2 regions of the Streptomyces auratus genome follow, and region 2 is predicted to be linked to the other one. Evidence: predicted binding sites of a transcription regulator. Region 2 holds the regulator's gene; the other holds the start of a gene.

Region 1 (15,952 bases), 910 kb from region 2:
TGCGGCTGGTGGACATCGGGCTCTCGCTGCCGGCGGACGCCGCCATGGAGGCGTTGCAGCATGCGGACGTGGCGGAGCTGCTGCCGCGCCCGGCGGCCGAGAGCGACAAGTACCGGCGGGGCGTGGTGGGGGTGGTCGCCGGGTCCGCGCGCTATCCGGGGGCGGCGGTGCTCGCGGTGGCCGGGGCGCTGCGGGGCGGGGCGGGGGCGGTGCGCTACGTCGGGCCGGCCGCGGACGCCGTACTGGCCCGCTTCCCGGAGACGCTGGTGCACGCCGGGCCGCCGGACAAGGCGGGGCGGGTGCAGTCGTGGGTGATCGGGCCCGGGATCGGGGACGAGTCGGAGGCGCTGGACGACGTGCTGGCGTCGGATGTGCCGGTGCTGGTGGACGCGGACGGGCTGCGGTTCCTGACGCCGCAGCGGGTGCGGGAACGCCACGCGGAGACGCTGCTCACGCCGCATGCCGGGGAGGCCGCGGCGCTGCTCGGGAGCGGGCGCGCGGAGGTCGAGGCGGCGCGGCTGGCGACCGTAGGGGAGTTGGCGCGGCGCTTCGGCGCCACGGTGCTGCTCAAGGGCTCGACGACGCTGGTCGCGGCGGCCGACGGGCCGGTGCGGGTCAACCCCACCGGGACCAGCTGGCTGGCGACCGCCGGGAGCGGGGACGTGCTGTCCGGGGTGACGGGCTCCCTGCTCGCCGCGGGGCTGCCGGCCCGGGACGCGGGATCCGTCGGCGCGTATCTGCACGGGCTGGCCGCGCGCCGGGCGGCCGGGCCGGCGGGCGCCCCGATCCTGGCCTCCGAGGTGGCCGCCCATCTGGACGCGGCCTGGCGGGATGTGACGGGCTGACAGCTCTCGCGACGGCGTTACGCCCCGCGGGGGAAAGCGGCGGGCACCAGGGCGAACCTGCTACGCGGCGGGCGGTATGACCGTCCGATCATGGCATGCGTGAGGGCATGAAACGCACCTTTTCGGCGCTGCTGGTCTGCGCCTCGCTGCTCGTGGTCGGGCCGCCCGCGGTGGCCGTCGCCCCGTCGTCCGCGCCGTCGGAGGCGTCCGACCTGGTACCCGGCCTCCCGCGGGAGTCGGCCCGGCCCGCGGCCTCCCCGGACGGGGTGCCGCGGCCGCACATCGAGTACGTACCGCGCTCCGAGGTGGTGCCCCACGGCCTCCGGGCGGCGGCGTGCAGTCGGACCACCGGGCCCTACCAGCGGCAGACCGAGCGCTATCTGCGGCGGGACGTGGACGGGCGGCAGAGCCAGGGGGACTGCCGGGCGATCCGGCGCTTCCAGCAGGCGCACCGCATTGCGCCGGCGACCGGCTTCGCCGGGCCGGTCACCGGGGCCATGGTGCGGTTGATGCGGGCCAAGAAGGACCCCAACCGGGCCGGGCACTGCCCCGACCGGGCCGAGCGCACGGCCTGCGTCGATCTGAACCGGCAGCTGATGTGGGTGCAGCAGAACGGGCGGGTGATCTTCGATCCGGTCACGATCCGCTCCGGTGCGCCGACGATGGAGACCCGTACCGGGATGTACCGGATCTATCTGCGCCACCGGCGCCACATCTCGAACCTGTACCACACGGCGATGCCCTACGCGCAGTTCTTCGACCGCGGGGAAGCGCTGCACGGCGTCTACGAGGACATCTTCTCCGGACCCGGCTCGCACGGCTGCGTCAACCTCACCATGACGGACGCGCGGAGGGTCTGGGACGTACTGAAGAAGGGCGACATCGTGTACGTCTGGGGGCGGAAACCCGGGGTGTGAGAACGGTTTCCCCGCCCGTCCCCCGGGGCGCCACGGCATCGCCTGCGACACTGAGGGGGATGAACGAGACAGCGAAGCGCGCCCGCGCCGCCATCGACCTCGCCGCCGTGCGGTCGAATGTGCGTGCCCTGCGGGCCCGTGCACCCCGGGCAGAGCTGATGGCCGTGGTCAAGTCCGACGGCTACGGACACGGGGCGGTGCGCTGTGCGCGCGCCGCCCGTGAGGCCGGTGCGGACTGGCTGGGCACGGCGCTGCCCGAGGAGGCGTTCGCGCTGCGGGCGGCGGGTGACACCGGGCGGCTGATGTGCTGGCTGTGGACGCCGGGCGGCCCCTGGCGCACGGCCGTCGAACAGGACATCGACGTCTCGGTGAGCGGGCTGTGGGCGCTGCGCGAGGTGACCGCGGCGGCGCGCGCGTGCGGCCGGACCGCCCGCGTCCAGCTCAAGATCGACACCGGTCTCGGCCGCAACGGCTGTGCGCCCGCCGACTGGCCGGAACTGACCGCCGCGGCCCGCGCCGCGGAGGCCGACGGCGCGCTGCGGATCACCGGCGTCTGGTCGCACTTCGCCTGCGCGGACGAGCCCGGCCACCCCTCGATCGCGGCCCAGCTGACCGCCTTCCACGAGGGGTTGGCGACCGCCGAGGCGGCCGGGCTGCGCCCCGAGGTGCGGCACATCGCCAACACCCCGGCGCTGCTGACCCTCCCCGAGGCGCACTTCGACCTGGTCCGCACCGGTATCGGCATCTACGGCATCTCGCCCAGCCCCGAGGTCGGCACCTCGCAGGAGCTGGGGCTGCGGCCGGCGATGACGCTGGAGGCCGCGCTGGCGTCGGTCAAGCGCGTCCCGGGCGGCCACGGTGTGTCGTACGGGCATCAGTACACGACACCCGGCGAGACGACGCTGGCGCTGGTCCCGCTCGGCTATGCCGACGGCATCCCGCGGCACGCCTCCAACGGCGGCCCGGTGCTGGTCGCCGGCAAGTGGCGCACGGTCGCCGGGCGGATCGCGATGGACCAGTTCGTGGTCGACCTGGGCGGCGACAGCGCCGAGCCGGGCGATCCGGCGGTGCTGTTCGGCCCCGGTGACCGCGGGGAGCCGACCGCGGAGGACTGGGCCCGGGTGGCCGGAACCATCGGCTATGAGATCGTCACCCGGATCGGAACGCGGGTGCCGCGCGTCTATGTGGACAGCGACACACGCAGCACAACCGAAGGAGACCGCACGCTCACGGGGGGTACGGCATGACCGAGGGGCAGGAGGCCGCCGCGCAGGCGGTGGAGGCGGCGGCCGAGGCCGCCGGCAACTGGGCGCGGGCGGGCCGGCACGCCGGTATCGCCGGCGCCGCGATCGGCGTGGTCGCGGCGGGTGCCGCGGCCGGGGTGGCGATAGAGCGGATGACGGTCGGCCGCGGGATGCGCCGCCGGGCCCGGCTCGCGCTGGACGCCGCCGGACCGTACGGCACGCTGCGCGGCACACCGGGCGCGGCGATCGCCGAGGACGGCACCGAGCTGTACTACGAGGTCGACGAGGTGGGCCCGGACCCGGGCCGGCCGGAGAAGGACGACCGGACGGGCCGGGCGGCCAAGAACGGCCGGAACGGCAAGGGCGAGCGGTCGGCCAAGCCCGTCCGCGGCAAGGAGGCCCGGGCCGCGCAGGAGGCCCAGGGCGGGCTGCGCAAGCGGCTGACGGCGGCGCTCGGCCGGCGCTCCGCGGCCCCCACGGTCGTCTTCAGCCACGGCTACTGCCTCAGCCAGGACTCCTGGCACTTCCAGCGCTCCGCGCTGCGCGGCACGGTGCGCACCGTCCACTGGGACCAGCGCAGCCACGGCCGCTCCTCGCGCGGCCACGGCCAGATCGACGGCACCGAAGAGGTCACCATCGATCTGCTGGGCCGGGACCTGAAGGCGGTGCTGGACGCCGCGGTCCCCGAGGGGCCGATCGTGCTGGTCGGGCACTCCATGGGCGGGATGACGGTGATGGCGCTGGCCGACCAGTTCCCGGAGTTCGTCGCGGAGCGGGTGGTCGGGGTGGCCCTGATCGGCACGTCCGCGGGGCGGCTCAGTGAGGTCACCTACGGGCTGCCGTCGATGGGCATGAAGGCCTTCCACTGGCTCGCGCCGGGCGTGATCAAGGCGCTGGGCTGGCAGCACGAGATCGTCGAGCGCGGGCGGCGGGCCACCGCCGATCTCTTCGCGGGGCTGATCAAGCGGTATTCGTTCGGGACGCCGGAGAAGGTGGACCCGGGCATCGCGCGGTTCGGCGAGCGGCTGATCGAGGCCACCCCGATCGATGTGGTCGCCGAGTTCTTCCCGGCGTTCGCGGTGCACGACAAGACCGAGGCGCTGGTGGCGTACGACGCGGTGCCCGCGCTGGTGCTCGCCGGGGAGAGCGATCTGATCACCCCCGCCGACCACAGCCGGACGATCGCCGAGGTGCTGCCCGACGCGGAGCTGGTGTGTGTCCCGGGCGCCGGACATCTGGTGATGCTGGAGCGGCCCGAGCTGGTCAATGACCATCTGGTGTCGCTGGTGGAGCGGGCGAGCGCGGCGGCCCGCAGCTCCCGGCACGCGCGCGCCTGAGCTGGGGCCCGGCCGGGTCCGGTCCGACAGGCCCGGCCGGGTCCGGTCCGACGTGGCCGGGCGGGTCCGGGCCGACGTGCCCGGGCGGGTCCGGGCCGACGTGCCCGGGCGGCCTGCTTGAGGTGGCCCGGTGGGCTGCTTGACGTGGCCCAAAGGCCTGCCCCCGCACGGCCGCCGGGCCCCCGACCAGGCATGATCCACTCGCCGGGCGGCCCGGCCGGTCACCCGGTCCGGGACCGCCACCGCGTCCGGGCCGTACCATTTGCGGCATGAGCACCACCGGCGCGATCGCGCACCTCACCGTCAAGTCCCCTGACCAGATGCAGGAGTTGGGCCGTCGGCTGGCCCCGCTGCTGCGCCCCGGCGACCTGGTGCTGCTCACCGGTGAGCTGGGCGCCGGCAAGACCACGCTGACCCGCGGCCTGGGCGAGGCCCTGGGCGTGCGTGGCGCGGTCACCTCCCCCACCTTCGTCATCGCCCGGGTCCACCCCTCGCTGACCGGCGGCCCCGCGCTGGTGCATGTCGATGCGTACCGGCTCGGCGGCGGTCTGGACGAGATGGAGGACCTCGATCTCGATGTCTCGCTGCCGGAGTCGGTGGTGGTCGTGGAGTGGGGCGAGGGCAAGGTCGAGGAGCTGTCCGAGGACCGGCTGCATGTGGTCATCGGGCGAGCCGTGGGGAGCGACGGCCCGGCCGGGGCGCCGGAGGCCGAGGTGGCCGAGGTGGACGACGTCCGTGAGGTGACGGTGACCGGCTTCGGCGCGCGCTGGGCGGACGCCGGGCTGCCCGCCCTGGAGACCTGCTGACCGCGGGGCGAAACCCCCGGCTGCCGCGCCGCTGTGGAGCGGCAGCGGGACCGGCCGCCCGCCGGTAGTTTCCGACAAGCCGTCGGTAAGATGTTGCGTACCTGGTGCCGGGCGTGGTGACATGGGGAGAGACCCCTAGTTAGGTCAGCCTAAGTAGCCAGCCTAGCTTCTGTCGCTTTGCCCCAGGAGCCCCGGGAGGCGTCCATGTCGGCCCACCAGCCCTTCCCTACGCCTGAAGGGCCCGTCGAGGCGGCCGAGCGCGAGGCGCGCGAGACGCCGACGATGAATGAACTGCTGGCGGCGGGCGCCGCGGCCAGCGCCGTCTCCACGCCCCCCGACGCCGCCGAAGAGGCCCGCCGGACCGCTGAGCCGGGCGCTCCGGAAGAGCAGGACGTGCAGGAAAAGCAGGAAGAGCAGAAGGACCGGGAAGAGGAAGCCGGGGCCGGGAAGAGGCCGGCGTCCACCGGCGGCCGGGACGCGGCGTAGCCCGTAGGGGCGACAACACCGCGGCGCTTCGGGACCTGCCCGGTCCGGGTACCGCGCGGGTCAGGAGACCACGACGACCTTGGTGCCGTGCAGCGCGAAGTCCCACATCGCCTTGCCGTCCTCGCGCGACTCACGGATGCCGCCGGTCTTCTTCGCCGGGCCCGGTGCGGGCCGCGAGCCGTTCACGGCGGCGCTGAAGCCGACCGTGACACCGTTGACGGCGGCGAACCGCACGACGTGCTCGATCGCGATGCCGTCCGAGCCCGTCACGCTCACCGACCGCGAGCCGACCGCGTAGCTGCCCGGCGGGGGGCTGACCGTACTGGGCGTGACCGGGAACGTACGCCGTGCCGTGCCCTTGGCGTCGACCAGCCAGACCCGCTTGGCGCCGAGCGAGTAGACGATCCGCCGGCCGGTGCCGGAGGCCGCGGGGACCGGGGCCGGAGCGGGCGCCTTGTCCTTCTTGTCGTGCCGGTCCCCGTGGTTCTTGGGGGCGTGGTGGCTGTCCTTGCGGGCCTCTTTGAGGGTGTCCGGGGCGGACGCCGAGGCCTGGTACCCGAGCACCCCGACCGCGACCAGGGCCGCCGCCGTCAGCGCGGTGACGATCGTGCTGCTCTTAGCGGGCACCGCTGTGCCACCTTTCCTCCCGCTCCCTGCCGCCGGCGGGGAGTCCCGGGCCTGGATGCCGGGCTGCTTGCTGCTGACTACGGGGGCGACGGTAGCACCGGAACGGGGACCGCCCGCCGCGCCGTAGTCTTGAGGCGTGCTGCTGCTAGCTCTTGACACCGCCACCCCCGCCGTCACCGTCGCGCTCCACGACGGATCCGGCGTCCTCGCCGAGTCCCGTCAGGTGGACGCCCGCCGGCACGGCGAACTGCTGCTGCCCGCCGTCGACCGGGTGCTGGCCGAGGCCGGCCGGAAGCTCGACGCGGTCAGCGACATCGTGGTCGGCGTGGGCCCCGGGCCGTACACCGGCCTGCGGGTCGGCCTGGTGACCGCCGCGACCTTCGGGGCGGTGCTCGACGTACCCGTCCACGGCCTGTGCACGCTCGACGGCCTCGCCCACGCCGCCGGGCTGACCGAGCCCTTCATCGTGGCCACCGATGCCCGCCGCAAGGAGGTCTACTGGGCGCGCTACGAGCCCGGCACGGCGCCCGGCGAGCCCGGCACGCCGTCCCGTCCGGTGACCCGGGTGACCGAGCCCGCCGTCGACCGCCCCGCGGACATCGCCGACGAGGTGGCCGGGGTCCCCGCCGTGGGCGCGGGCGCGCTGCTCTACGACACGGTCTTCACCGGCGTCCGGCGCGACGGGCCCGAGCACCAGTCCGCCGCCGCGCTGGCCGCGCTGGCCGCACAGAAGCTGGCGGCGGGCGAGGAGATGCTGCCCCCGCAGCCGCTGTATCTGCGCCGCCCGGATGCCCAGGTCCCGGCCAACTACAAGGTGGTCACTCCCCGGTGAGCGTCCGCCCGTCGCCCGACCCCCGCCCCCCGGCGCCGCCGCCGGGCAGTCCCGCCGACCGCGGCCTGGTGCTGCGCGAGATGCGCTGGTGGGATCTTGCGCCGGTGCTGGAGCTGGAACGGGAGCTGTTCCCCGAGGACGCCTGGTCGCCGGGCATGTTCTGGTCCGAGCTGGCCCATGCGCGCGGCCCGCGGGCCACCCGCCGCTATCTCGTCGCCGAACTGGTGCCGCCGCGCTGGGGGTCCCCCCGGACAGCGTCTGGGGGAGGCGCCGATGACGGGCGGGCGGGCCGGCTGGTCGGCTACGGCGGACTCGCCGCCATCGACGGCACCGGCGACATCCAGACCATCGCCACCGCCCGCGACCAGTGGGGATCCGGCCTCGGCTCCCGGCTGCTGACCGAACTCCTCGGTGCCGCCACGGACTTCGAGTGCCATGAGGTGCTGCTGGAGGTACGGGTCGACAACCTCCGCGCCCAGCGCCTCTACGAGCGGTTCGGCTTCGAGCCGATCGGCTTGCGCCGCGGCTACTACCAGCCCGGCAACGTCGACGCCCTGGTGATGCGCCGCACCACCCAGACCTCGTCCGAAGCACCCCCCGTACAAGGAACTTGACACTCATGGCTGACTCACGCGGCGGACCGCTCGTCCTCGGCATCGAGACCTCCTGCGACGAGACCGGTGTCGGCATCGTCCGCGGCCACACCCTCCTCGCGGACGCCGTCGCCTCCAGCGTCGACGAGCACGCCCGCTTCGGAGGGGTGGTGCCGGAGGTGGCCTCGCGCGCCCACCTGGAGGCGATGGTCCCCACCATCCAGCGGGCCCTGAAGGACGCCGGGGTCACCGCCTCCGACCTGGACGGGATCGCGGTCACCGCGGGGCCGGGCCTGGCCGGTGCGCTGCTGGTCGGCGTCTCGGCCGCCAAGGCGTACGCCTACGCCCTCGGCAAGCCGCTCTACGGCGTCAACCACCTCGCCTCGCACATCTGCGTCGACCAGCTGGAGCACGGCCCGCTGCCCGAGCCGACGATGGCCCTGCTCGTCTCCGGCGGCCACTCCTCCCTCCTCCTCGCCCCCGACATCACCTCCGACGTACGCCCGCTCGGCTCGACCATCGACGACGCGGCCGGCGAGGCCTTCGACAAGATCGCGCGGGTGCTCCACCTCGGCTTCCCGGGCGGCCCGGTCATCGACCGCTACGCCCGCGAGGGCAACCCCGACGCGATCCGCTTCCCGCGCGGGCTGACCGGCCCCCGCGACCCCGTCTACGACTTCTCCTTCTCCGGGCTCAAGACGGCGGTCGCCCGCTGGATCGAGGCCAAGCGGGCGGCCGGCGAGGAGGTGCCGGTGGCGGACGTCTCGGCGTCCTTCCAGGAGGCCGTGGTGGATGTGCTGACCCGTAAGGCCGTCCGGGCCTGCAAGGACAACGGCGTGGAGCATCTGATGATCGGCGGCGGGGTGGCGGCCAACTCCCGGCTGCGGGCGATGGCCGAGCGTCGCTGCGAGGACGCCGGCATCACGCTGCGGGTGCCGCGGCCCAAGCTGTGCACCGACAACGGCGCGATGGTCGCCGCCCTGGGCGCGGAGATGGTGACCCGCGGCCGGGCGGCCTCCGACTGGGACCTGTCCGCGGACTCCTCGCTGCCGGTCACCGAGCCGCATGTGCCCGGCGAGGCGCCCGCCGCCCCGGCCGCGCACCACCACGGCCACGACCACGACCACGTGCACGAGATGAGCAAGCACAACCTCTACTCCTGAAGACGGCCGCGGGCGGGGCGCGTTTGTCGTTCTTCGCGTGCTGTCGACTCCGCCCGCCCGGTGCGTGGCCCGAGGTCTTACCCTGGCAACCAGCACTGGGCGCGCATGTGGGGAGGCGGCAGGCCGTGGACTGGTTCTGGTGGGTCTTCATCTTCTTCATGGCGGGCGGATTCGCGAAGGTCGTCGACGCCGCCCGTACGGCGCTGCGCACCCGCCATGAACGCAAGATGGAGCGGCTGGAGACCGTGCGCCAGGAGCGGCAGGAGCTGGCCGCCGCCCACAAACCGCCGGAGCCGGTGTGCGGCTGCACCCACCACCTCGCCAAGCACGACAAGCGGGGAAAGTGCCATGAGCGGGTCGAGGTGGCGGTGGTCTGGGACGAGGACCACCGGCCGGTGCAGTACGAGGCCGGGCAGTGCACCTGCCAGCAGTACATCGGCCCGCAGCCGCTCTCCCAGATCTACGCCGAGGACCTCACCGACCTGGCGTGACCGGGTCCGTGGCCGGGTGCCCCAGCAGCATCGCGGGGGCGCCGGCGACCCGGGTGAGGAAGATCGTGCAGGAGTTGCGCCCACCGCCGAGCTTCAGCTTCTTTCGCAGCTCCTCGGGCTCCACCGCGGAACCCCGCTTCTTGATCACTGCGATGCCCACCTCGCGCTCCCGCAGCAGCGCCTTGAGCCTCTTGAGGTTGAACGGCAGCACGTCGGTGAGCGCGTAGGCGGTCGCGTACGGCGTCGCCGTCAGCCGGTCCGCGGTGATGTACGCGATGGTCGGATCGATCAGCCGGCCGTCGATCTGCCGGGCGACGTCCGCCACCAGATGGGCCCGGATCACCGCGCCGTCCGGTTCGTACAGCCAGCCTCCGACCGGGCCGACCGGGGGACGGTCCGCCTCGTCCGCGGCTGGGTCGGCGGACGGGGCCGGCCGGGCCGCGCCGAGCAGGGTCTCGCCGGCCGGCAGCAGGGTGGCGCGGCGGCCGCCCGGGGCCGGGCGGGCCGGGCCCTCCTCTGCCGACCCGAACCACACCACCGCCTCCTTGACGTCGCCGCCGTCCGAGATCCACTCCGTCTCGGCGTCCTCGGGCAGGGCGTCGTGCGGCACCCCGGGCGCGATCTTCAGCGCCGCGCACGGCGCCGTACGGGCCGCCTCGACCGCCCACGACAGCGGCGGTGAGTACGCCTCCGGATCGAAGATGCGGCCGCCGCGGGCCTTGCCGCGCCGCGCCGGATCGACGAACACCGCGTCATATCCGGCGGTGTCCACCTCCGTCACGTCCGCGCAGCGCACCTCGATCAGCTCCGCGAGCCCCAGCACCTCGGCATTGGCCCGGGCCGCCGCACAGGCCAGCGGGTCGCGGTCGACGGCCAGCACCCGGATTCCGGCCCGCGCCAGCGCCAGCGCGTCACCGCCGATGCCGCAGCACAGATCGGCCAGCGTACGGACGCCCAGCGCGGCGAACCGGGCCGCGCGGTGGGCGGCGACGGTGGTGCGGGTGGACTGCTCGACGCCGTTCGGCGTGAAGTACATCCGCTGCGCGTCCGCCCCGAACTTCGCCGCCGCGCGCTGGCGCAGCCGGGCCTGGCCGAGAGCGGCGGAGACCAGCGGCGCGGGGTGCTCCCGGCGCAGCCGGGTGGCTGCCGCCAGCTCATCCGCCGGGTCGTGGTCCCGCAACTCGGCCAGCAGAGCCTGTCCCTCCGGGGCGAGCAGGCCGACGAAAGTGTCGAGGTCGTTCATGGGGGTCATTTTCCTCCCACGTTTTTGTCTTTGCTTCCCACGTTGTCGGCTATCCCGCCGTGGTGGTTGCTCGCCGTTGCGCTTTGCGGCGCCGCCGGACGTTGTCGGCTTTCCCGCCGTGGTTGCTTCTCGCCGTTGCGCCTGCGGCGGGCTGGGTGGGTTTCGGGTGCGGTGACGGGCCTCCGGGGCCTGGTGTGTGGACTGCTTCGCTTTACGTCCACACAACAGGCCCCTCCGGCCCGTCCCCTCCCGTTGTGGGGAAAGTGAAGGTGGGAGGGGGCTGGCCACTCATAGCCAGTTCACTGCGACCGACGAGGCGCACTGGACCACCTACGAGCACCCCCACCGGCCTTTTTCCTCCCCCACTCACGGGAGGGGCCGAGCCGCAGGACGAAGTCCGGAGGAGCGGCACCGCACCCGACAAACCACGCTCGCCGCAGGCGCAACGGCGAAAAACCACCACGGCGGGCCAGCCGAAAACGTGCGGGTGCGCCGCAAAGCGCTACGCCGGCTCTCGCCGGCGCTGCGCATGGTCGCTGATGCGTAGCAGTAGCGCCACCATCACCCAGTTCGCGACGAGGGAGGAGCCGCCCTTGGCCAGGAACGGGAGGGCCTTGCCGGTCAGGGGGATCAGGCCGGTGACTCCGCCGGCGACGACGAAGACCTGCAGCAGCAGCGCTCCGGAGAGGCCGACCGCCAGCAGTTTGCCGAACGGGTCGCGGGCGGTCAGGCCGACCCGCAAGCCGCGCTGGGCGAGCAGCACGTACAGCATGAGCACGGCCATCACCCCGGCCAGGCCCAGCTCCTCGCCCACGGTGGTGAGGATGAAGTCGCTGTTGCCGGCGAAGCCGATCAGTTCGGGGTGGCCCTGTCCCAGGCCGCTGCCCGCGATCCCGCCGCTGCCGAAGCTGAACAGCGCCTGCGCGGCCTGGTCGGAGATCAGCCCCGGCGGCCGCTGCGCCTGCGGCAGGAAGATGTCCATCGGGTGCAGCCAGGCCATGATCCGGCCCTTGACGTGCGGTTCCGTCGAGCCGACCACGGTGGCACCGACCACGGCCATGGCCAGTCCGCAGAGCACCCAACTGGTGCGCTCGGTCGCCATGTAGAGCATGATCACGAAGACCCCGAAGAAGATCAGCGAGGTGCCCAGGTCCCGTTCGAAGACCAGCACCAGCAGGCTGATCACCCAGATCGTGAAGATCGGTGCGAGCTGCCGCCCCGGGGGCAGCTGGACGCCCAGCACCCGCCGCCCGGCCAGCGCCAGCGCATCGCGGTTGACGGTGAGATAGCCCGCGAAGAACACCGAGATCATGATCTTCACGAACTCGCCGGGCTGTAGCGACAGCGGCCCGAGCAGGATCCAGCGCTTGGCGCCGTACATGTCGGCGCCGAAGAAGGCGGGCGCCATCAGCAGCACCAGCGCGACCACCATCGTCAGATAGATGTAGCGCTGGAGAATGCGGTGGTCGCGCAGCACCAGCAGGATGACGATGCACACGGCGACCCCGATCACCGTCCACACCAGCTGGCCGCTCGCCGCCTCGGCGATCTTCAGCCGGGGCTTTTGCGCGTACGTCACGTCCAGGCGGTGCAGCAGCACCAGACCGATCCCGGTCAGCAGCGTCGCCAGCGGCAGGATCAGCGGATCGGCGCGCGGCGCGAAGCGGCGCAGCACCAGATGCGGCACCAGCGCCACGAACAACATGCTGACGGCGAAGCCGGTCAGCCCGCCGGGCAGTCGGCCGGTCATCGACAGACCGGTGTAGGCGTAGCCGAAGTCCGCGATCAGGACGACGAGGACGAGCAGCCACGCCTCGGTCCGCCGGCGGTCCGGTGCCTGGGCCAGCGCGGCGAACGTCATGGTGCGTTCGGCATCGCTCTCCCGCTCCCTGGCAGCCCGGGGAACGCTGGTCGGTCCACGCACGGGAGTCCTTCCGCCATCGGTCGTCGACGCCGCCGGCCGTCCGGGAGTGGGCCCGGTTCGTCGGTTCGGCGGCAAGGAGGTAGACGAGGCAGCCCCTGGCGTGGTTGCGAGGGAAGGGAAGGTGTGTCCGATTTATGGCTGATTTGGCGGGAGTCGCCGGGGGGTCTTCCCCCAAAACTGCCCGGATTCGGCCCCGGAGGGCCGTAAGTGGGGGCCGGGGGCGGCCTGGGGGCGCGGTTCCGTACGGCGGGTCGGCCGGCGTCGGCGGAAGCCTCCCCTCGCCGCGCTGGCACTCCGCTTGACCGAGTGCTAACCGCGTCATAGTCTCAGCGTTGGCACTCTCCAGTGGGGAGTGCCAGACATACAGCGACGGGCAGGTCCGGCACCCGCGACGACGGATCGACCTGGTCGCCACCTCAGACAGTTAACCCCGTGAGATCTCCGAAGGGGGAGGTCGGATCGTGACGACCGCCAGCTCCAAGGTTGCCATCAAGCCGCTCGAGGACCGCATTGTGGTCCAGCCGCTCGACGCCGAGCAGACCACGGCTTCGGGCCTGGTCATTCCGGACACCGCCAAGGAGAAGCCCCAGGAGGGCGTCGTCCTGGCCGTGGGCCCGGGCCGTGTCGAAGACGGTAAGCGCGTCGAGCTCGACGTCACCGTCGGCGACGTCGTTCTCTACAGCAAGTACGGCGGCACCGAGGTGAAGTACAACAACGAGGACTACCTCGTTCTCTCGGCCCGCGACGTTCTCGCGATCGTCGAGAAGTAAGTCACCGGTTTTGCCGTGATCTGCGCCCCTGGTTCCCGCGTCTAAACAACCCGGGGCAGGGGCGCAGTTCGTTTGAGCGACAGCGGTCCCCACTGCGTGGCCGAGGATCGCAATGAGAGGACTTGAAGCAACCCATGGCGAAGATCCTGAAGTTCGACGAGGACGCCCGTCGCGCCCTTGAGCGCGGCGTCAACAAGCTCGCCGACACCGTCAAGGTGACGATCGGCCCCAAGGGCCGCAACGTCGTCATCGACAAGAAGTTCGGCGCCCCGACCATCACCAACGACGGCGTCACCATCGCCCGTGAGGTCGAGGTCGACGACCCGTACGAGAACCTTGGCGCCCAGCTCGTCAAGGAGGTGGCGACCAAGACCAACGACATCGCGGGTGACGGCACCACCACCGCCACCGTGCTGGCCCAGGCGCTGGTCCGCGAGGGCCTGCGCAACGTCGCCGCGGGTGCCTCCCCGGCCGCGCTCAAGAAGGGCATCGACGCCGCCGTCAAGGCCGTGTCCGACGAGCTCCTCGCGACCGCGCGCCCGATCGACGACAAGTCCGACATCGCCGCCGTGGCCGGCCTGTCCGCCCAGGACAAGCAGGTCGGCGAGCTCATCGCCGAGGCGATGGACAAGGTCGGCAAGGACGGTGTCATCACCGTCGAGGAGTCCAACACCTTCGGTCTGGAGCTCGACTTCACCGAGGGCATGGCCTTCGACAAGGGCTACCTCTCGCCGTACATGGTCACCGACCAGGAGCGTATGGAGGCCGTCCTCGAGGACCCGTACATCCTGATCCACCAGGGCAAGATCTCCTCGATCCAGGACCTGCTGCCGCTGCTGGAGAAGGTCATCCAGGCCGGTGCCTCCAAGCCGCTGCTGATCATCGCCGAGGACGTCGAGGGCGAAGCCCTGTCGACCCTGGTCGTCAACAAGATCCGTGGCACCTTCAACGCCGTGGCCGTCAAGGCCCCGGGCTTCGGTGACCGCCGCAAGGCCATGCTCGGCGACATCGCCACCCTCACCGGTGCGACCGTCATCGCCGAGGAGGTCGGCCTCAAGCTCGACCAGGCCGGTCTGGACGTGCTCGGCACCGCCCGCCGGGTGACCGTCACCAAGGACGACACCACCATCGTCGACGGCGGCGGCAAGGCCGACGACGTCACCGGACGCGTCGCCCAGATCAAGGCCGAGATCGAGACCACCGACTCCGACTGGGACCGCGAGAAGCTCCAGGAGCGCCTCGCCAAGCTCGCCGGTGGCGTCTGCGTCATCCGCGTGGGTGCGGCCACCGAGGTCGAGCTCAAGGAGAAGAAGCACCGTCTGGAGGACGCCATCTCCGCGACCCGCGCCGCGGTCGAGGAGGGCATCGTCTCCGGTGGTGGCTCCGCTCTGGTCCACGCCGCCAAGGTGCTGGAGGGCTCCCTCGGCAAGGAGGGCGACGAGGCCACCGGTGTCGCCGTCGTCCGCCGCGCCGTCGTCGAGCCGCTGCGCTGGATCGCGGAGAACGCCGGCCTCGAGGGCTACGTCATCACCGCGAAGGTCGCCGAGCAGGACAAGGGCAACGGCTTCAACGCCGCCACCGGCGAGTACGGCGACCTGGTCAAGGCCGGCGTCATCGACCCGGTCAAGGTCACCCGCTCCGCCCTGGAGAACGCCGCGTCGATCGCCTCGCTGCTGCTGACGACCGAGACCCTGGTCGTCGAGAAGCCCGCCGAGGACGAGCCGGCCGAGGGCGGCCACGGCCACGGTCACGCGCACTGACGTGAGCTGATTCGGCGACGGTCGGCCTCCGGGCCGGTCGCGTGCCGCACTGAAGACCCGGTTTCCGCTTGGGCGGGGGCCGGGTCTTTGGGGTTTTGGGGAGGGGGCTGGAGCTGGGGCTGGGGGCTTGGTTTTTGGGGCCTTGTTCTTTGAGGGGCCTTGGGGGCATCGCTGCACGCTCCGCGCCGAGCCTGCCGCGGCGGCGCGCGGCGGGCGCGGCGGGCGCGGCAGGCTCCGCCCCGCGTGCGCCCTTGGCCTTTGGGGAGGGGCGAGGTTCGGGGCGTCCCTGGGGGGTGGGGGATTTCGGCTCGGGGTGGGGGTGGTGTTTCCCTGCGGCCCCTTGGGTTGTTGTTTCTCCGCCGCGCACCCCTTGGGTTGTTGTTTCCCCGCCCCCCACCCCTTGGGTTGTTGTTTCCCCGCCGCGCACCCCCTGGTTGTTGTTTCCCCGCCCCCCACCCCCCTTCGGGGGGTGGGCGGGTGTGGAGGGGCGCCTTGCGTGAGGGCCGGTGGAATCTGGCGTGAGGCTCGGCGGGTGTGTGGGGCCACCTCACATGACGGCCGGCGGCGGTGTTGAGCCACCTCGCGTGAGGACCGGGTGTGGAGGGCCAGAGCGCGAATGCCCCGCGCCCGTCCCCCAACGCGCGCTCACGCCGAACGGCGCAAATGCTCCGGCAGTACGGGGTCCCTGAACGGGCAGCCATGTGCATAACGTTCGAGTTCGGCGAGGGCGTGGTCGGCCAGGCGGTGGAGCTCGGTGCCCAGCGATCCCGCCACGTGGGGTGTCAGCAGCACGTTCGGAAGGTCCCACAACGGCGAGTCGGGTGGCGGAAGTTCGGGCTCGGTGACGTCGAGGACGGCGTGCAGGCGGCCGCTGAGCAGCTCGGGGAGCAGCGCCGCCGGGTCGACCAGGGAGC
Region 2 (15,952 bases):
TCAAGGCGGTCTGTCCGTTCGTCTCCAATGTCCTGGTGCACGGCGCCAACCGGAATTTCTGCACCGCGCTGATCGCCCTGGACGAGCCGACGATCATGACCTGGGCCGCGGAACACGGTCTGGCGGGCAAGAGCTACGCCGAGGTCGTCGCCACCGACCAGGCCCGCGAGCTGGTCGACGGCTATGTCGAGCGGGTCAACGAAGGGCTCCAGCGCTGGCAGCAGATCCGCAAGTTCCGGCTGCTGCCGCGTGACCTGGACATCGAGCACGGTGAGGTGACCCCCAGCCTCAAGATCAAGCGGCCGGTGGTGGAGCGGGCGTTCAAGGACCTGCTCGACGAGATGTACGCCGGCTCGCGCGAATCGTAGCCGCGGTGCGGCGGGCCGGGGGCCGTGGTGCGGCGGGCCCGGCCAGTCGCGGGGTGCGGCGGCCTGGCCTGTCCCGTACCGCCGCACCCCGCCCGCCCCGTGCCGCCGCACCCGTATGGGTGAAGTCGGCCGTGGCGGGAACCGTGGTCCCCGCTGCCCTCGTCCAGATGGGTTTCCGGGCGCCGCTGCGCGCGTCGGCCAACTCCCTCGGTGCGTCAGCCGAATTGGACGCCATGACCACCCACTTGTGTGACTCAGTGCTTATGACTGCGCTCGTTCTGTCACTCTGTTGTTGGCGCATCCGGCGCTGTAGCGGAGCTGCTCGGGAGTTGCTCAATGAGGACGACAACTTCGTCTCCACGGGACGACGACGTCACAGCGGCGCGCACGACGATGACCGGCCAGCCCGGCGGCGGTCCGGCAACCCGTTTCCTGCGGGCCAGCCTGCCCGGTGATCCGCGGGCCGCTGCCGCCGCCCGGCGGTTGGTCCGGTCCGCCTTCGCCGACTGGGCCGCTCAGGAACTTCCCGGTGCCCAGTGGCTGACCAGCCGGCTCGCGGACGAGGCGGAGCTGCTGGTCAGCGAGCTGGTGACCAACGCGGTGGTGCATGCGGGCACCACCGTCGAGCTGCGCTGCCGGCTGGACCCGCAGGGCGCGCAGTGGCCGGGCCCGGAGCCGTACGGGGGCCGCAACGGCGAGCGGTCCGCTCCGGGGGTGCCGTACACGGAAGCCGCCCCCGGCGCGGGCCTCGACGGCGTCCCCGGCCCCGGCATCCTCATCGAGGTCTCCGACCACCACCCCACCCAGCCGATCCGCGCCCGCCACGACAGCGCCGCCTCCGAAACCGGCGGCCACGGCCTCCAGTTGATCAGCGCGGTCGCCGAATCCTGGGGCATCACCTACCGCCGGGCCATGAAGACCGTCTGGTTCCGGCTTCCCCTGGGTGCCGCGGACGACGCCGGGCGGCTGGAGCCGGAGCTCGCCTTCGACGACCGGCTGTTGCAGCGTGAGCTGCGGGCGGCGGAGCTGCTCGCCCCGGCGCCGCGCCGGGCCGTCCGGCCGGATCACGATTCCGGCCGGGTCGACAACGGCGCCCTCTCCTTCCTCGCCGAGGCCTCCGACCTGCTCTCCGGCCAGCTCGACGCGGACCAGGTCGCCGCCCTCGCGGCCCAGTTGATCGTGCCGCGGCTCGCCGAATGGTATGCCGTGTGGCTCTACGACGGCGACGGCGGGGCGCCCGGCCGGGGCATCGCACCGGCCGGCGAGGAGCAGCGGCTCGCCGGTGTCTGGCACACCTCCGAGTGCCGTATCGACCCGCTGCGTGCGGCGCTGGAGAAGCAGCCGCCGGATCTTGCGGGCAGCGGCCCGTCCGGCAGCGCACCCGTCCCGGTCCGCTGGCCCTGGGCGCACGGAGCGGGGGAGGACGACGGACCCGGCGCCGTGCTGGCCTGCCCCCTGGTCGCCGGCGGTCGGCGGCTGGGCACCCTGCTGCTCGGCCGGGGCGGACTGCCGGCCTTCCCCGACGCGCTGGTCGCGCTGATCGAGGACCTGGGCCGCCGGGTCGCCCGCGCCGTCGCCACCGCCCGCGCCTACAGCCGTCAGGAGCGCATCAGCCAGGTCCTGCAGCGCCGGCTGCTGCCCTGCGGGCGGGCGCAGGTGCCCGGTGTGGAGTCCGCGGTGGTCTACGAGCCGCGGGAGGGCGCCTGGGCGGGCGGCGACTTCTGGGACCTCTTCGACGCCGGGGACGGCCGCTGGTGCTTCGCCCTCGGCGATGTCTGCGGCAGCGGCCCCGAGGCGGCCGCGGTGACCGGGCTGGCCCGGCCGGTGCTGCGGCTGCTGGCCCGCGACGGCTTCGGGGTCGCGGCGGTGCTCGACCGGCTCAACAAGACCATGGCGCGGGAGGCTGCGGACTCGGTCGCGGCGGTCGCGGCCGCGGTGGCGGCGGCCGGTGCCGGGGCCGAGGCGCCCGTCGAGATCCGCGTGGAGGGCGAACAGGCCCGCTTCCTGTCCCTGCTCTACGGCGAGATCGTCCCCTACCCCGGCGACTCCCGCGGGTCCCGCGGCGCCCGCTGCACCCTCGCCAGCGCCGGCCATCCGCTGCCGCTGGTGCTGGGCACGGACGGCGTGGTCCGCTGTGTCGCGGCGCCGCAGATGCTGCTGGGGGTGGTCGAGGACGCGTCGTACGTCAGCGAATCGTTCGACCTCCGCCCCGGTGAGACCCTGCTGTGTGTCACCGACGGGGTGACCGAGCGGCGCTCCGGCCGGCGGCTCTTCGACGACGAGGACGGCCTGGCCACCGCCCTCGCGGCCGGTGTGGGCCTGGACGCCACCGCCCTCGCCGAGCACCTCCGCACCACCGTCCACGCCTTCGGCCCGACCCCGCCCGACGACGATCTGGCCCTGCTGGTGCTCCAAGCGGCGGGGAGCGGGGCCCCGTAACCGGGGGAACGGTGCCGGTCGCGGCATGACGGACAATGGATGTCATGCCTTCCGCACTGCCTGATGGTGAGCCCATGCCCGAGGACGGGGCGCTGCCCGGTCATGCGCGGGCGGGGGCGGCCGGGCGGCCCCTCGGCTTCTACCTGCATGTGCCGTACTGCGCGACCCGCTGCGGCTACTGCGACTTCAACACCTACACCGCGAGCGAGCTGCGCGGCTCCGGCGGCGCCCTGGCCTCCCGGGACAACTACGCCGACACCGTCGTGGACGAGATCCGGCTGGCCCGCAAGGTGCTGGGCGACGACCCGCGCCCGGTCGAGACGGTCTTCGTCGGCGGCGGCACCCCGACCCTGCTGCCCGCCGCCGACCTCGCCCGGATGCTGGCCGCGATCCGCGAGGAATTCGGCCTGGCGCCCGGCGCCGAGATCACCACCGAGGCCAACCCGGAGTCCGTCGACCCCCGCTACCTCGCCGAACTGCGCGCGGGCGGCTTCAACCGCGTCTCCTTCGGCATGCAGAGCGCCCGGCAGCACGTCCTCAAGATCCTCGACCGTACGCACACGCCCGGGCGTCCCGAAGCCTGCGTCGCCGAGGCCCGCGCCGCCGGGTTCGAGCACGTCAACCTCGACCTGATCTACGGCACCCCGGGCGAGACCGACGACGACTGGCGCGCATCCCTCGACGCCGCCCTCGGCGCCGGCCCCGACCACGTCTCCGCCTACGCCCTGATCGTCGAGGAGGGCACCCAGCTGGCCCGCCGGATCCGCCGCGGCGAGGTCCCGATGACCGACGACGACGTCCACGCCGACCGCTATCTCCTCGCGGAAGAGGCCCTGACCGCCGCCGGGTTCCACTGGTACGAGGTCTCCAACTGGGCCACCACCCACGCCGCCCGCTGCCGCCACAACGAGCTGTACTGGACCGGCGCCGACTGGTGGGGCGCGGGCCCGGGCGCCCACAGCCACGTCGGCGGCGTCCGCTGGTGGAACGTGAAGCACCCCGGCGCGTACGCCCAGGCCCTCACCGAAGGCCGCTCCCCGGGCGCCGGCCGTGAGGTGCTGACCGGTGAGGACCGCCGCGTCGAACGCATCCTCCTGGAGCTGCGGCTCTCGGCCGGCTGCCCGCTGGACCTGCTCGCCCCGGCGGGGGCGCGGGCGGCGGCCCGCGCCCTGGAGGACGGGCTGCTGGAGCCGGCGCCGTACGAGGCCGGCCGGGCCGTGCTGACACTCCGGGGGCGGCTGCTGGCTGACGCGGTGGTGCGGGATCTGGTGGACTGATCCTCGAACGAGTGAACCGATGCGGCGGGCCTGCGGGGCCGCCTAGGCTGTTCCTAGCCTGTGCCGTATACACGGCGACAGGAAACGGAGGCCACGGAGATGACCGCTGTGGATGAACGCCGGATGACGGAGCTCTTCGAGAATCTTGAGGTTCCCGAAGGGATCAAGATCGAGCTCCTCCGGGGGAATATCGTGATGATGGCGGGGCCGGACGTGGTCCATAACGACATCGTGGAAGCTGTCGTGGACCAATTTCCGAGGAAGATGTGGCGGCGCCTGCAAACCCAGGATGTCGCGCTTCCCCAAGAGTCCAGTGAGCCCCAGCCAGACCTCGTGCTGGTGGAACGCGGAACCGGACCGGGCTCCGGTCGGCTGATGCCGCCAGAGGTGATCAGGATGGTCGTCGAGGTCGTGTCCAAGACCAGTGTTGATCATGACTATGTCATCAAGCGCTCGATTTACGCGGCGGGCAGACTGCCCATCTACCTGATCATCGACCCCATCGTGGGCCACTGCGTTTTGCTCACTGAGCCCACTGGTACCGGTGAGACAGCCGACTACCAGTTGCAGTCGATCTTCAAGTTCGGCGACCCCGTGCCGTTGGACCAGCTCGATGCCGTACTGGACACCCACGAGTTCGGGACTCTCGCCAACGTCAGACGGCACCGCCGGCCGTAACGAAATCGATCAACTCCTCCACCCGGCCCAGGAGTTGTGGCTCCAGGTCCTTGTAGGAGTGCACGCACGACAGGATCCGCTGCCACGCCGCCCCGGTGTTTTCCGGCCAGCCCAGCGCCCGGCACACCCCCGTCTTCCAGTCCTGCCCCCGCGGGACGGACGGCCAGGCCGGGATGCCGACGGACGACGGCTTCACCGCCTCCCACACGTCGATGTACGGGTGGCCGACGACGAGCGCATGACCACCGGTGACCTCGGCCGCGATCCGTGACTCCTTGGAGCCGGGAACGAGGTGGTCCACGAGCACGCCCAGCCGCGCATCGGGGCCGGGGGAGAAGCCGCGGACGATCGCCGGGAGGTCGTCGATGCCCTCCAGGTACTCCACGACGACGCCCTCGATGCGCAGATCATCGCCCCATACCCGCTCGACCAGTTCGGCGTCGTGCCGGCCCTCCACATAAATGCGCCCGGCGCGCGCGACCCGGGCCCGTGCGCCGGGGACGGCGAGTGAGCCGGACGCCGTACGCACCGGAGCGCTCGGCGCCGGGCGGCCCTGGGGGCGTACGAGCGTGACGACCTTGCCCTCCAGGAGGAAGCCGCGTGGGGTCATCGGAAAGACGCGGTGCTTGCCGAAGCGGTCCTCCAGGGTGACCGTCGGGCCCTCGGCCGTCTTCTCGCAGCGGATCACCGCGCCGCAGAAGCCCGTGGCCACCTCCTCGACGACCAGATCGGGGTCGGCCGGTACCTCGGGAGCCGGCCGCTGCTTCTTCCAGGACGGGGTCAGGTCGGGGCTGTAGCGCTTGCTCTGCATGGGGCCTGTTCTGTTCGCAGGAGAGGAACGGCCGGTCGGGCGGACGGGCCGACGGGCAGGGGTCAGGAGTCAGGGGGCGGGGGCGACGCCGAAGCGGGCCGCCAGCGCGTCCCGTTGGGCGTGGACGAAGGCGGCGTCCACCACGGCGCCGTGGCCGGGGACGTAGACCGCGTCCTCGCCGCCGAGGGCCAGCAGCCGGTCCAGCGCGCCGGGCCACTGCTGCGGCAGCGCGTCCGGGCCCGCCTGGGGCTCACCGGACTCCTCGACCAGATCGCCGCAGAAGACGATCTCGGGGGCGCCCTGCCGGCCCGGGACCAGGACCGCGAGATCGTGGGCGGTGTGCCCGGGGCCGACGTTGGCGAGCAGCACCTGACGCTCGCCGAGTTCGACGGTCAGCTGGCCGTGGACGTGGTGGTGCGGGGCGACCACCAGGTCGGCGGCCTCCGCGGCGGCGTTCCGGTCGACGCCGTGCCGCACCGCGCTGTGCCGCAGCTCGTCCTTGCCGCGCCGCAGGAGGTCGCCGAGGCCGGCCGCGCCGAACACCTCGACGCCCGCGAAGGCGGCGGTGCCCAGCACATGATCGAAATGGGGGTGGGTGAGCGCGACATGCGTCACGTCCCGGCCCAGCACACCGCGGATCGTCCGGCGCAGCTCCGCGCCGTCGCGAAGGGTCGCACCGGTGTCGACGATCATGACGCCGGTGGTCCCCGCGATCACCCCGATCGTCTCGTCCCACCCCGGCATCCGGCGCCTGGCGACACCGTCACCAAGCCGTTCCCAGCCGGCCTCTTCCCAAGCAGTGTGCATACCGAGACGCTAGCGCCCTCGCGATAGCGTTGCCCGGCAGATCGCCCGAACACGGTCATCGGGCGGGTGCTCCGCACGGCCGCCCTTGCCGTGGCCGTGCTACTCGGCCGTACACTGGCTCAGGGCCTGGCACTCTGCCCGTGTGAGTGCCAGGAGGAACGAGACGCCGGGACGGCCGGACTGGAGGTGCGCGGAATGCTCAGTGAACGCAGGCTCGAAGTGCTGCGCGCCATCGTCCAGGACTATGTCGGGACGGAGGAGCCGGTCGGCTCCAAGGCACTCACCGAGCGGCATCAGCTGGGCGTCTCCCCGGCGACGATCCGCAACGACATGGCAGCCCTGGAGGACGAGGGATTCATCGCCCAGCCGCACACCAGTGCCGGGCGGATCCCGACCGACAAGGGCTACCGGCTGTTCGTCGACAAGCTGGCCGGCGTCAAGCCGCTGTCCAGCCCGGAGCGGCGGGCGATCCAGAATTTCCTGGACGGCGCTGTCGACCTCGATGACGTGGTCGGCCGCACGGTCCGGCTGCTGGCGCAGCTGACCCGGCAGGTCGCGGTCGTCCAGTACCCCTCCCTGACCCGCTCGACGGTCCGGCACGTCGAGCTGCTGGCGCTGGCCCCGGCCCGCCTGATGCTCGTACTGATCACGGACACCGGGCGGGTCGAGCAGCGACTGATCGACTGCCAGGCGCCGTTCGGCGAGATGTCCCTGGCGGATCTGCGGGCCCGGCTCAACAGCCGGGTCGTGGGCCGCAGGTTCGCGGATGTGCCCCAGTTGGTGCAGGATCTCCCGGAGTCCTTCGAGCAGGACGACCGCGGCACGGTCTCGACAGTGCTGTCGGTGTTGCTGGAGACTTTGGTGGAGGAGACCGAAGAGCGACTGGTGATCGGCGGTACCGCCAATCTCACGCGCTTCGGGCACGACTTTCCACTGACCATCCGGCCGGTGCTGGAGGCTCTTGAGGAGCATGTGGTGCTGCTCAAGCTGCTCGGGGAGGCCAAGGACTCGGGCATGACCGTACGTATCGGGCATGAGAATGCCCATGAAGGCCTGACGTCCACATCGGTCGTCGCGGTCGGCTACGGTTCGGGCGACGAGGCAGTCGCCAAACTCGGCGTGGTCGGACCGACCCGCATGGACTACCCCGGAACGATGGGAGCGGTACGCGCAGTGGCACGTTACGTCGGACAAATCCTCGCGGAGTCGTAAGTGGCCACGGACTACTACTCGGTCCTCGGCGTCGGCCGCGACGCCTCGCAGGACCAGATCAAGAAGGCCTTCCGTCGGCTGGCGCGCGAGCTGCACCCGGACGTGAACCCGGACCCCAAGACCCAAGAGCGGTTCAAGGAGATCAACGCCGCTTACGAGGTCCTGTCGGATCCGCAGAAGAAGCAGGTCTACGACCTCGGCGGCGACCCGCTCTCGCAGGCCGGTGGCGGCCAGGGCGCGGGCGGATTCGGCGCGGGCTTCGGCAACTTCTCCGACATCATGGACGCCTTCTTCGGCACCGCGTCGCAGCGCGGCCCGCGCTCGCGCACCCGCCGGGGCCAGGACGCCATGATCCGCCTCGACGTCGAGCTGAACGAAGCGGCCTTCGGCACGACCAAGGACATCCAGGTCGACACCGCCATCGTCTGTACGACGTGCACCGGCGAGGGCGCGGCGCCCGGCACCTCGGCGCAGACCTGTGACATGTGCCGCGGCCGCGGTGAGGTCTCGCAGGTCACCCGGTCCTTCCTCGGCCAGGTCATGACGTCCCGGCCGTGCCCGCAGTGCCAGGGCTTCGGCACGGTCGTACCGACGCCGTGCCCCGAGTGTGCCGGCGACGGCCGGATCCGCTCGCGCCGCACCCTGACCGTCAAGATCCCGGCGGGTGTCGACAACGGCACCCGCATCCAGCTCGCGGGCGAGGGCGAGGTCGGCCCCGGCGGCGGCCCCGCCGGCGACCTCTATGTGGAGATCCACGAGCTGCCGCACGCGGTCTTCCAGCGGCGCGGCGACGATCTGCACTGCACGGTCACCATCCCGATGACGGCGGCGGCGCTGGGCACCAAGTGCCCCCTGGAGACGCTGGACGGGGTCGAGGAGATCGATGTCCGGCCCGGCACCCAGTCCGGCCAGTCCATTCCGCTGCACCAGCGCGGGGTGACGCATCTGCGCGGTGGCGGCCGCGGCGACCTCATCGTCCATGTCGAGGTGCAGACGCCGTCCAAGCTCGACCCCGAGCAGGAAGAGGTGCTGCGGCGGCTGGCCAAGCTCCGCGGTGAGGAGCGGCCCACGGGGCAGTTCCAGCCCGGGCAGCAGGGGTTGTTCTCGCGCCTGAAGGACGCCTTCAACGGGCGATAGCCCCAGGTGGGCCGGGGTCCGACAGCGGGCCCCGGGCAAGCCGCCACAGCGTGGCCCCGATGCGGGGCGAGGCGGTGGGCGTGACACGATGTGGTCATGCCCACCGCGCTCACCGATCTCTGCCGCTACCCGATCGTGCAGGCCCCCATGGCGGGCGGCGGATCCGGGCCCGAGCTGGCCGCCGCCGTCTGCGGCGCCGGCGGTCTCGGCTTCCTCGCCGCCGGCTACAAAACCGCCGACGGGATGTATCAGGAGATCAAACAGCTGCGGTCGCTGACCGACCGGCCCTTCGGCGTCAACCTCTTCATGCCGCAGCCGTCCCTGGCCGACGGCTCCGTCGTCGACGTCTACCGCGAGCAACTCGCGGGCGAGGCCACCTGGTACGAGACCGAGCTCGGCGACACCGACGGGCCCGTCGACGACGGCTACGAGGCCAAGCTCGCGATCCTGCGGGAGGACCCGGTGCCGGTGGTGTCCTTCACCTTCGGCTGCCCCTCGCGCGCCGTCCTCGACTCGTTCGCGCAGGTCGGTACGTACACGGTCGTCACGGTCACCACCGCCGCCGAGGCGCAGGCCGCACAGTGGTCGGGCGCGGACGCGGTGTGCGCGCAGGGCGTGGAGGCCGGCGGTCACCAGGGCACCCACCGGGACGATCCGCATGCCGACGGGACCGGGGCGGGGCTGGGGCTGCTGGCGCTGCTCGGCCAGGTCCGCGAGGCCGTACAGATCCCGGTGATCGCCGCGGGCGGGCTGATGCGCGGCTCGCAGATCGCGGCGGTGCTCGCCGCCGGGGCGTGCATGGCGCAGCTGGGCACCGCCTTCCTCGCCACCCCCGAGTCGGGCGCCAACCCGTTGCACAAGCAGGCGCTGACCAACCCCCTGTTCACCCATACGGAGTTGACCCGGGCGTTCTCCGGGCGGCCGGCCCGCGGGCTGGTGAACCGCTTCATGCGGGAGCACGGCCCGTACGCACCGGCCGCCTACCCGGCCGTCCACTACCTGACCTCCACCGTCCGCAAGGCCGCGGCCAAGGCGGGCGATGCCCAAGGTATGAATCTGTGGGCGGGGCAGGGGCACCGGCTGGCCCGGGAGCTGCCCGCCGGGCGGCTCGTGGAGGTGCTGTCGGCCGAACTGGACGCGGCGCGCGCCGCATTGACCCTGCCCCGCAGCGGCGGCGGCGCGTCATGACCGCGCCCGTTTTCCTCATCGATTCGCTCGCGGACGTACGGGCCGGGGGCACGCTGACCCTGGACGGTCCCGAGGGCCGGCATGCGGTGTCGGTGCGCCGGCTGCGGACCGGCGAGGAGGTCGTGCTGACGGACGGCCGGGGCACCGGTGCGCACGGCACGGTCGCCGCCGTCGAGGGCAAGGACCGGCTCACCGTCGCGGTCACCGCGCTGCGCACCGAGGAGCCGCCGCAGCCCACGATCACCGTGGTCCAGGCGCTCCCCAAGGGCGACCGCGGCGAGCTGGCCGTCGAGACGATGACCGAGACCGGTGTGGACGCCATCGTGCCCTGGCCGGCGGCGCGTTGCGTCACCCAGTGGAAGGGCGAGCGGGCCGCCAAAGCGCTGGGCAAATGGCGCGCCACGGCCCGCGAGGCGGGCAAGCAGTCGCGCCGGCTGACCTTTCCCCAGGTCGCCGACCCGCTGACGACCAAGCAGGTGGCCGCCCTGCTCGCCGACGCGGACTTCGCGGCCGTGCTCCACGAAGAGGGCAGCTCCCCGCTGGCCACCGCCGAACTCCCCGCCCAGGGCTCGATCGTGCTGGTCGTCGGCCCGGAGGGCGGCGTCTCCCCGGAGGAGCTCGCCACCTTCGCCGAGGCCGGCGCCCGGCCCTACCGCCTGGGCACGACCGTGCTGCGTACGTCCACGGCGGGCACCGCGGCGACGGCACTGCTGCTGGGGCGCACGGGGCGCTGGAGCTAGAGCCCGTCCGACGGGCCAGGGGCGGCCAGGCCCTGGGACCCGGCGGGTGTCCGGCTGTTCCTCACTCTCCACACAAGGATCGTGGCACGGCCCACTGACAACGCAGCGGTGCGCCGGCCGGGCCTCAGGAGCCCGCCGGCGCACCGCCGTTCACATGAAGGCGGCCGGCCCGGGCCGGCCGCCCGGTCAGACCAGCTCGGCCGAGAGCGTGATGTTCTTGACGCCCGCCAGCGCCTGGCTCACCGGGCAGTTGGCCTTGGCGTCCTGCGCCGCCGCCTGGAACTCCTCCTCCGACAGGCCGGGGACGCTGGCCTTGACGGTCAGGGCGATGGCGGTGATGCCCTCACCGGGCTGGAAGGTGACGTCGGCCTTGGTGTCGAGGGCCGCGACGGTGTACCCCTTGCCCGCCAGGCCGTGCGAGAAGGCCATGGAGTAGCAGGAGGAGTGGGCCGCCGCGATGAGCTCCTCGGGGCTGGTGACGCCGCCCGGCTGCTCCGCGCGGGCGGGCCAGTTCACGTCGTACGTACCGACCTTGGAGGACTCCAGGGCGACGGTGCCCTTGCCCTCCAGGAGGTTGCCTTCCCAATGGGTCGTGGCGGTGCGCGTGGTTGCCATGGTGCAAAACTCCCGGTTGTGGACGAAAGCGTTTCCGGCCACAGCTTAGTGAGCCGCGGACCGGACGCCGCGGACGGTCCGCCGTGCCCCGCCCGCCCGGTGCCCGTACGGACCGCCGCCGCCCCCGCGCGGCCTGCACCCCGGGCCTTGCCGCGCCCCATGGGGTGCCGCCCGGTAGCATCCGAGGGCCGTATGCACCGTGCGTACGGGGACGAGCTGGGAGGAGCCACCGGTGGCGGGAGAACCGCAGGCCGATTGCCTGTTCTGCAAGATCGCGGCGGGGGAGGTGCCGGCGACCATCGTCCGGGAGACCGAGACCACCGTGGCGTTCCGCGACATCAACCCCCAGGCCCCGACCCACATCCTGGTGATCCCCAAGGTGCACTACGCGAACGCCCTGGAGCTGTCCGCCGCGGAACCGGCCATCGCCGGCGACGTGCTGCACGAGGCGGGCCTGCTGGCCGCGGAGGAGAAGGTCGACGCGACCGGCTACCGCATCGTGTTCAACACCGGCCCCGGCGCCGGGCAGACCATCTTCCACGCCCATGCGCATCTGCTGGGCGGCCGCGACCTGCAGCGTCTGGTCTGACGGGGCCGACTTGTCCGTACGCGAACTGGTCGTCCTCGGGACCGCCAGCCAGGTCCCCACCCGGCACCGCAACCACAACGGCTATCTGCTGCGGTGGGACGGTCACGGGCTGCTCTTCGACCCCGGAGAGGGCACCCAGCGGCAGATGCTGCGCGCCGGGGTCGCCGCCCATGACCTGAACCGGATCTGTGTCACGCACTTCCACGGCGACCACTCGCTGGGCCTGGCCGGGGTGATCCAGCGGATCAACCTCGACCGGGTGCCGCACCCGGTCACCGCCCACTATCCGGCCAGTGGGGAGCACTTCTTCGAACGGCTGCGGTACGCCACCGCCTACCGGGAGACGGTCCGGCTGATCCAGCGGCCGGTGACCGCCGACGGCGAGCTGGACCGCTCGCCGTCGTACGTCCTGGAGGCGCACCGCCTGTCGCACCCCGTCGAGTCGTACGGCTACCGCCTCGTGGAGCCGGACGCCCGCCGGATGCTGCCGGAGCGGCTGGCGGCCCACGGGATCAGCGGGCCGGACGTCGGACGGCTGCTGCGGCTCGGCGAGCTGAACGGGGTCACCCTCGACGAGGTGAGCGAGCGGCGCCGCGGCCAGCGGTTCGCCTTCGTCATGGACACCCGGCTGTGCGAGGGCGTCCATACGCTCGCCGAGGGGGCCGACATGCTGGTCATCGAGTCGACCTTCCTCGACGAGGACACCGAACTCGCCGTGGAACACGGTCACCTCACCGCCGGACAGGCCGCCGGGGTGGCCGCGCGGGCCGGGGTGCGGCATCTGGTGCTGACGCACTTCTCGCAGCGCTACGCCGACCCCACGGAGTTCGAGCGGCAGGCCCGTGCGGCGGGGTTCACCGGGGAACTGACCATCGCCCAGGACCTTTTGCGGGTGCCGCTGCCCAAGCGGCGCTGAGCGCGTACGGCGCTGACCGCGAGCGGGGCCGGCCTGCGGACGGCGCTGACCGCGAGCGGCTCCGGCCTGCGAGCGGGGCGCCGGACGCCGCGGCCGCGTTCCGTCAGGGCAGCGCTGTCCGGCCCGCCCCGCCCGGGCGGGCCGGAGGCGGGGTCACGGCAGGAAGTACATCGGGTTCGGCAGCTTGAAGGTGCGGTCCCCGGCACCGCCGTTCAGATCGCTGTACTGGTCCCCGAAATTGGCGACGATGTGGTAGCCGAGGGACTCGATGTGCTTACGGGTGCCGGACTTGTACTCGACGGTCGTGCAGGTGGCGCCGCACGGCAGGTAGGGCGGCGGGTGCTCGGTGTTCTTCAGGTAGACGTGCCGGCTGTCCAGCGACACCCCGTAGCCGACGTTTTTGAGGTTGCGCACGCTCCAGGTGCGCTGCGCCTCCTTGCGGCCGGTGAGGAAGAAGACCTCGGCGCCCTTGTCGTGTGCCCAGTTGACCAGCCGGTTCATCCCGAAGACCGGGTCCATGTCGGTGCTTTCGAGGTACTTGTCCTGGCTCTGTGGGGTGAAGTGGAAGCCGACCTGGAGCTCGTAGTTGTAGGTGAGCAGGGTCGTGTCGTCGATGTCGAGCACGATGGCCGGCTTCGCCGTGCCGCGGGCCCGCCCGTGCCGGTCGAGGGCCTTGGTCAGATAGGCGCGGGCCCTGGTCTCGATGCCGCGGACCTGACGTGCGTAGTTGCTGTGCGGGGAGGCGTAGTGCTGACCGTCCGCCGTCACCGTGTCGCCGTAGTACGCCTTGATCTTGTCCTGCACCTGCGTGAGGTTGGGGATCTCCTTGTCGGTGCGCGGTACGGAGTGTTCGGCGGTGGCCTGGCCGATGCCGAACACGGCGGTGCCGGTGACCAGGGCGGCGACCGTCGCGGCACCGAGGCGGGCCCTGCGGGAGAGGGCGGTGCGGAAACGGGTGAGGCGGGGCATGCGCGGCTCCTTGAGTTGTCATGAGCGGACCCACAGGTCGGCTCCAGTAGATCTAACAGAGCCTCACATCGGTATCTACGCGCGAAGATTCAACGGTTGGTAAAGACTGGGCGCCTGGCGGGAGTTGACGGCCGTGGGGTGCCCCGGCCGGGCCGCAGCAGAGCGTGCGGACCACGTGGACCACGCAGGAGCCGTCGACGGCCGGCCGAGTCCGGCCCGTCGCGTGCCCGCGTACGCCCGCTCCGGCCGTTCCCCGCTGGTGAAGCGGGCGGCCGCCCGCCCACGGCGGCTGATCACGGACCCGGCCGAGGTCCTGTGCGCGAGGGCCTGCCGCGCGTACGGTGAGGCTCGGCTCAGTGGCGGTGCGCCACAGTGGTCCCGTACGTGATCTTTGAAAGGGGCTGTCCCGATGGCACAGGAAGTGCGCGGTGTGATTGCGCCGGGGAAGAACGAACCGGTCCGGCTGGAGACGATCCTGGTGCCGGATCCGGGGCCCGGCGAGGCCGTGGTGCAGGTCCAGGCGTGCGGGGTGTGCCACACCGATCTGCACTACAAGCAGGGCGGCATCAACGACGACTTCCCGTTCCTGCTCGGGCACGAGGCGTCCGGCGTGGTGGAGTCGGTCGGCGACGGGGTCACCGAAGTGGCGCCGGGCGACTTCGTCATCCTCAACTGGCGGGCGGTGTGCGGCCAGTGCCGGGCCTGCCGGCGGGGCCGCCCCCAGTACTGCTTCGACACCCACAACGCCCGGCAGAAGATGACGCTCAAGGACGGCACGGAGCTGAGCCCGGCGCTGGGCATCGGCGCCTTCGCCGACAAGACCCTGGTCGCCGCCGGGCAGTGCACCAAGGTCGACCCCGAGGTGTCGCCTGCGGTGGCGGGGCTGCTGGGCTGCGGAGTGATGGCGGGCATCGGCGCGGCGATCAACACCGGCAACGTCGGGCGCGGCGACTCGGTCGCGGTCATCGGCTGCGGCGGCGTCGGCGACGCGGCCGTGGTGGGCGCGCGGCTGGCCGGCGCCTCCCGGATCATCGCGGTGGACATCGACGACCGCAAGCTGGAGACGGCGCGCTCCATGGGCGCCACCGACACCGTCAACTCCCGTACCACCGACCCCGTCGAGGCGGTCCGCGGGCTCACCGGCGGCTTCGGCGCGGACGTCGTCATCGAGGCGGTGGGCCGCCCCGAGACCTACCAGCAGGCCTTCTACGCCCGCGACCTGGCCGGAACCGTCGTCCTGGTGGGCGTCCCCACCCCGGACATGACCCTGGAGCTCCCCCTGCTGGACGTCTTCGGCCGCGGCGGCGCCCTGAAATCGTCCTGGTACGGCGACTGTCTGCCCTCCCGCGACTTCCCGATGCTGATCGACCTCCACCAGCAGGGCCGGATCGACCTCGGTGCCTTCGTCACCGAGACCATCGGCATCGAGGACGTCGAGCAGGCCTTCGCACGGATGCAGGCGGGCGACGTCCTGCGTTCGGTGGTGACGCTCTGATGGCGGTCCGCATCGACCACCTGGTCACCTCCGGAACCTTCTCGCTCGACGGCGGCACCTGGGACGTCGACAACAACGTCTGGATCGTCGGCGATGACGACGAGGCGATCGTCATCGACGCGGCGCACGACGCCGACGCCATCCTCCGGGCCCTCGGCGGCCGGACGCTGCGCGCGATCATCTGCACCCATGGGCACAACGACCACATCGACGCCGCCCCGGCGCTGGCCTCCCGCACCGGCGCCAGGATCCATCTGCACCCCGCCGACCTGCCGCTGTGGAAGATGACCCACCCGGACAGCTCGCCGGACGCGGAGCTGGCGGACGGCCAGGTGCTGACCATCGCCGGTACGGATCTGAGGGTGCTGCACACGCCGGGCCATGCGCCCGGCGCGGTCTGCCTCCATGCGCCCGAGCTGGGCACCGTCTTCACCGGCGACACCCTGTTCCAGGGCGGCCCCGGTGCCACCGGCCGGTCCTTCTCGGACTTCCCGACGATCGTCGCCTCGATCCGGGACCGACTGCTGACCCTGCCCCCGCAGACGCAGGTGCGCACCGGGCACGGCGACCCGACGACGATCGGGGACGAGGCGCCGCACCTGGAGGAATGGATCAAGCGGGGGCACTAGGGGAGGCGGAGTTACTTGGGCAGGCGGGGCCACTGGTGGGGCAAGCGGGGCCAGTAGGGGAGGGGCGAACAGATCCCGTAGG

What was found. The regulator HrcA, encoded in region 2, represses chaperone genes, less so after heat shock. The targets are predictions, from matches to a motif close to TTNGCACTCNGNNNNNCNGAGTGCNAA.
Region 1: groES (co-chaperone GroES) is a predicted target of HrcA. The motif match lies at 12,795-12,821, and genes of this name have one in related genera.

The regions. Positions count from the first base shown of each region.
Region 1 covers NZ_JBNGCB010000001.1:3,689,638-3,705,589, reverse strand. Annotated here, with positions in the region: gene BKA18_RS15905 (NAD(P)H-hydrate dehydratase) at 1-845, shown strand, start outside; gene BKA18_RS15900 (L,D-transpeptidase family protein) at 953-1,762, shown strand; gene alr (alanine racemase) at 1,822-3,009, shown strand; gene BKA18_RS15890 (alpha/beta fold hydrolase) at 3,006-4,343, shown strand; gene tsaE (tRNA (adenosine(37)-N6)-threonylcarbamoyltransferase complex ATPase subunit type 1 TsaE) at 4,613-5,149, shown strand; gene BKA18_RS15880 (hypothetical protein) at 5,354-5,635, shown strand; gene BKA18_RS15875 (hypothetical protein) at 5,696-6,262, opposite strand; gene tsaB (tRNA (adenosine(37)-N6)-threonylcarbamoyltransferase complex dimerization subunit type 1 TsaB) at 6,399-7,094, shown strand; gene BKA18_RS15865 (GNAT family N-acetyltransferase) at 7,091-7,708, shown strand; gene tsaD (tRNA (adenosine(37)-N6)-threonylcarbamoyltransferase complex transferase subunit TsaD) at 7,714-8,850, shown strand; gene BKA18_RS15855 (hypothetical protein) at 8,976-9,341, shown strand; gene BKA18_RS15850 (class I SAM-dependent methyltransferase) at 9,325-10,584, opposite strand; gene BKA18_RS15845 (FtsW/RodA/SpoVE family cell cycle protein) at 11,087-12,445, opposite strand; gene groES (co-chaperone GroES) at 12,970-13,278, shown strand; gene groL (chaperonin GroEL) at 13,413-15,038, shown strand; gene BKA18_RS15830 (hydroxyacid dehydrogenase) at 15,684-15,952, opposite strand, start outside.
Region 2 covers NZ_JBNGCB010000001.1:2,780,994-2,796,945, reverse strand. Annotated here, with positions in the region: gene BKA18_RS12095 (AMP-dependent synthetase/ligase) at 1-368, shown strand, start outside; gene BKA18_RS12090 (SpoIIE family protein phosphatase) at 705-2,807, shown strand; gene hemW (radical SAM family heme chaperone HemW) at 2,852-4,084, shown strand; gene BKA18_RS12080 (Uma2 family endonuclease) at 4,184-4,762, shown strand; gene BKA18_RS12075 (DUF3097 domain-containing protein) at 4,740-5,573, opposite strand; gene BKA18_RS12070 (MBL fold metallo-hydrolase) at 5,643-6,380, opposite strand; gene hrcA (heat-inducible transcriptional repressor HrcA) at 6,576-7,592, shown strand; gene dnaJ (molecular chaperone DnaJ) at 7,593-8,729, shown strand; gene BKA18_RS12055 (nitronate monooxygenase) at 8,826-9,917, shown strand; gene BKA18_RS12050 (16S rRNA (uracil(1498)-N(3))-methyltransferase) at 9,914-10,657, shown strand; gene BKA18_RS12045 (OsmC family protein) at 10,844-11,272, opposite strand; gene BKA18_RS12040 (histidine triad nucleotide-binding protein) at 11,505-11,861, shown strand; gene BKA18_RS12035 (ribonuclease Z) at 11,872-12,777, shown strand; gene BKA18_RS12030 (HAD family acid phosphatase) at 12,931-13,746, opposite strand; gene BKA18_RS12025 (S-(hydroxymethyl)mycothiol dehydrogenase) at 14,156-15,241, shown strand; gene BKA18_RS12020 (MBL fold metallo-hydrolase) at 15,241-15,870, shown strand.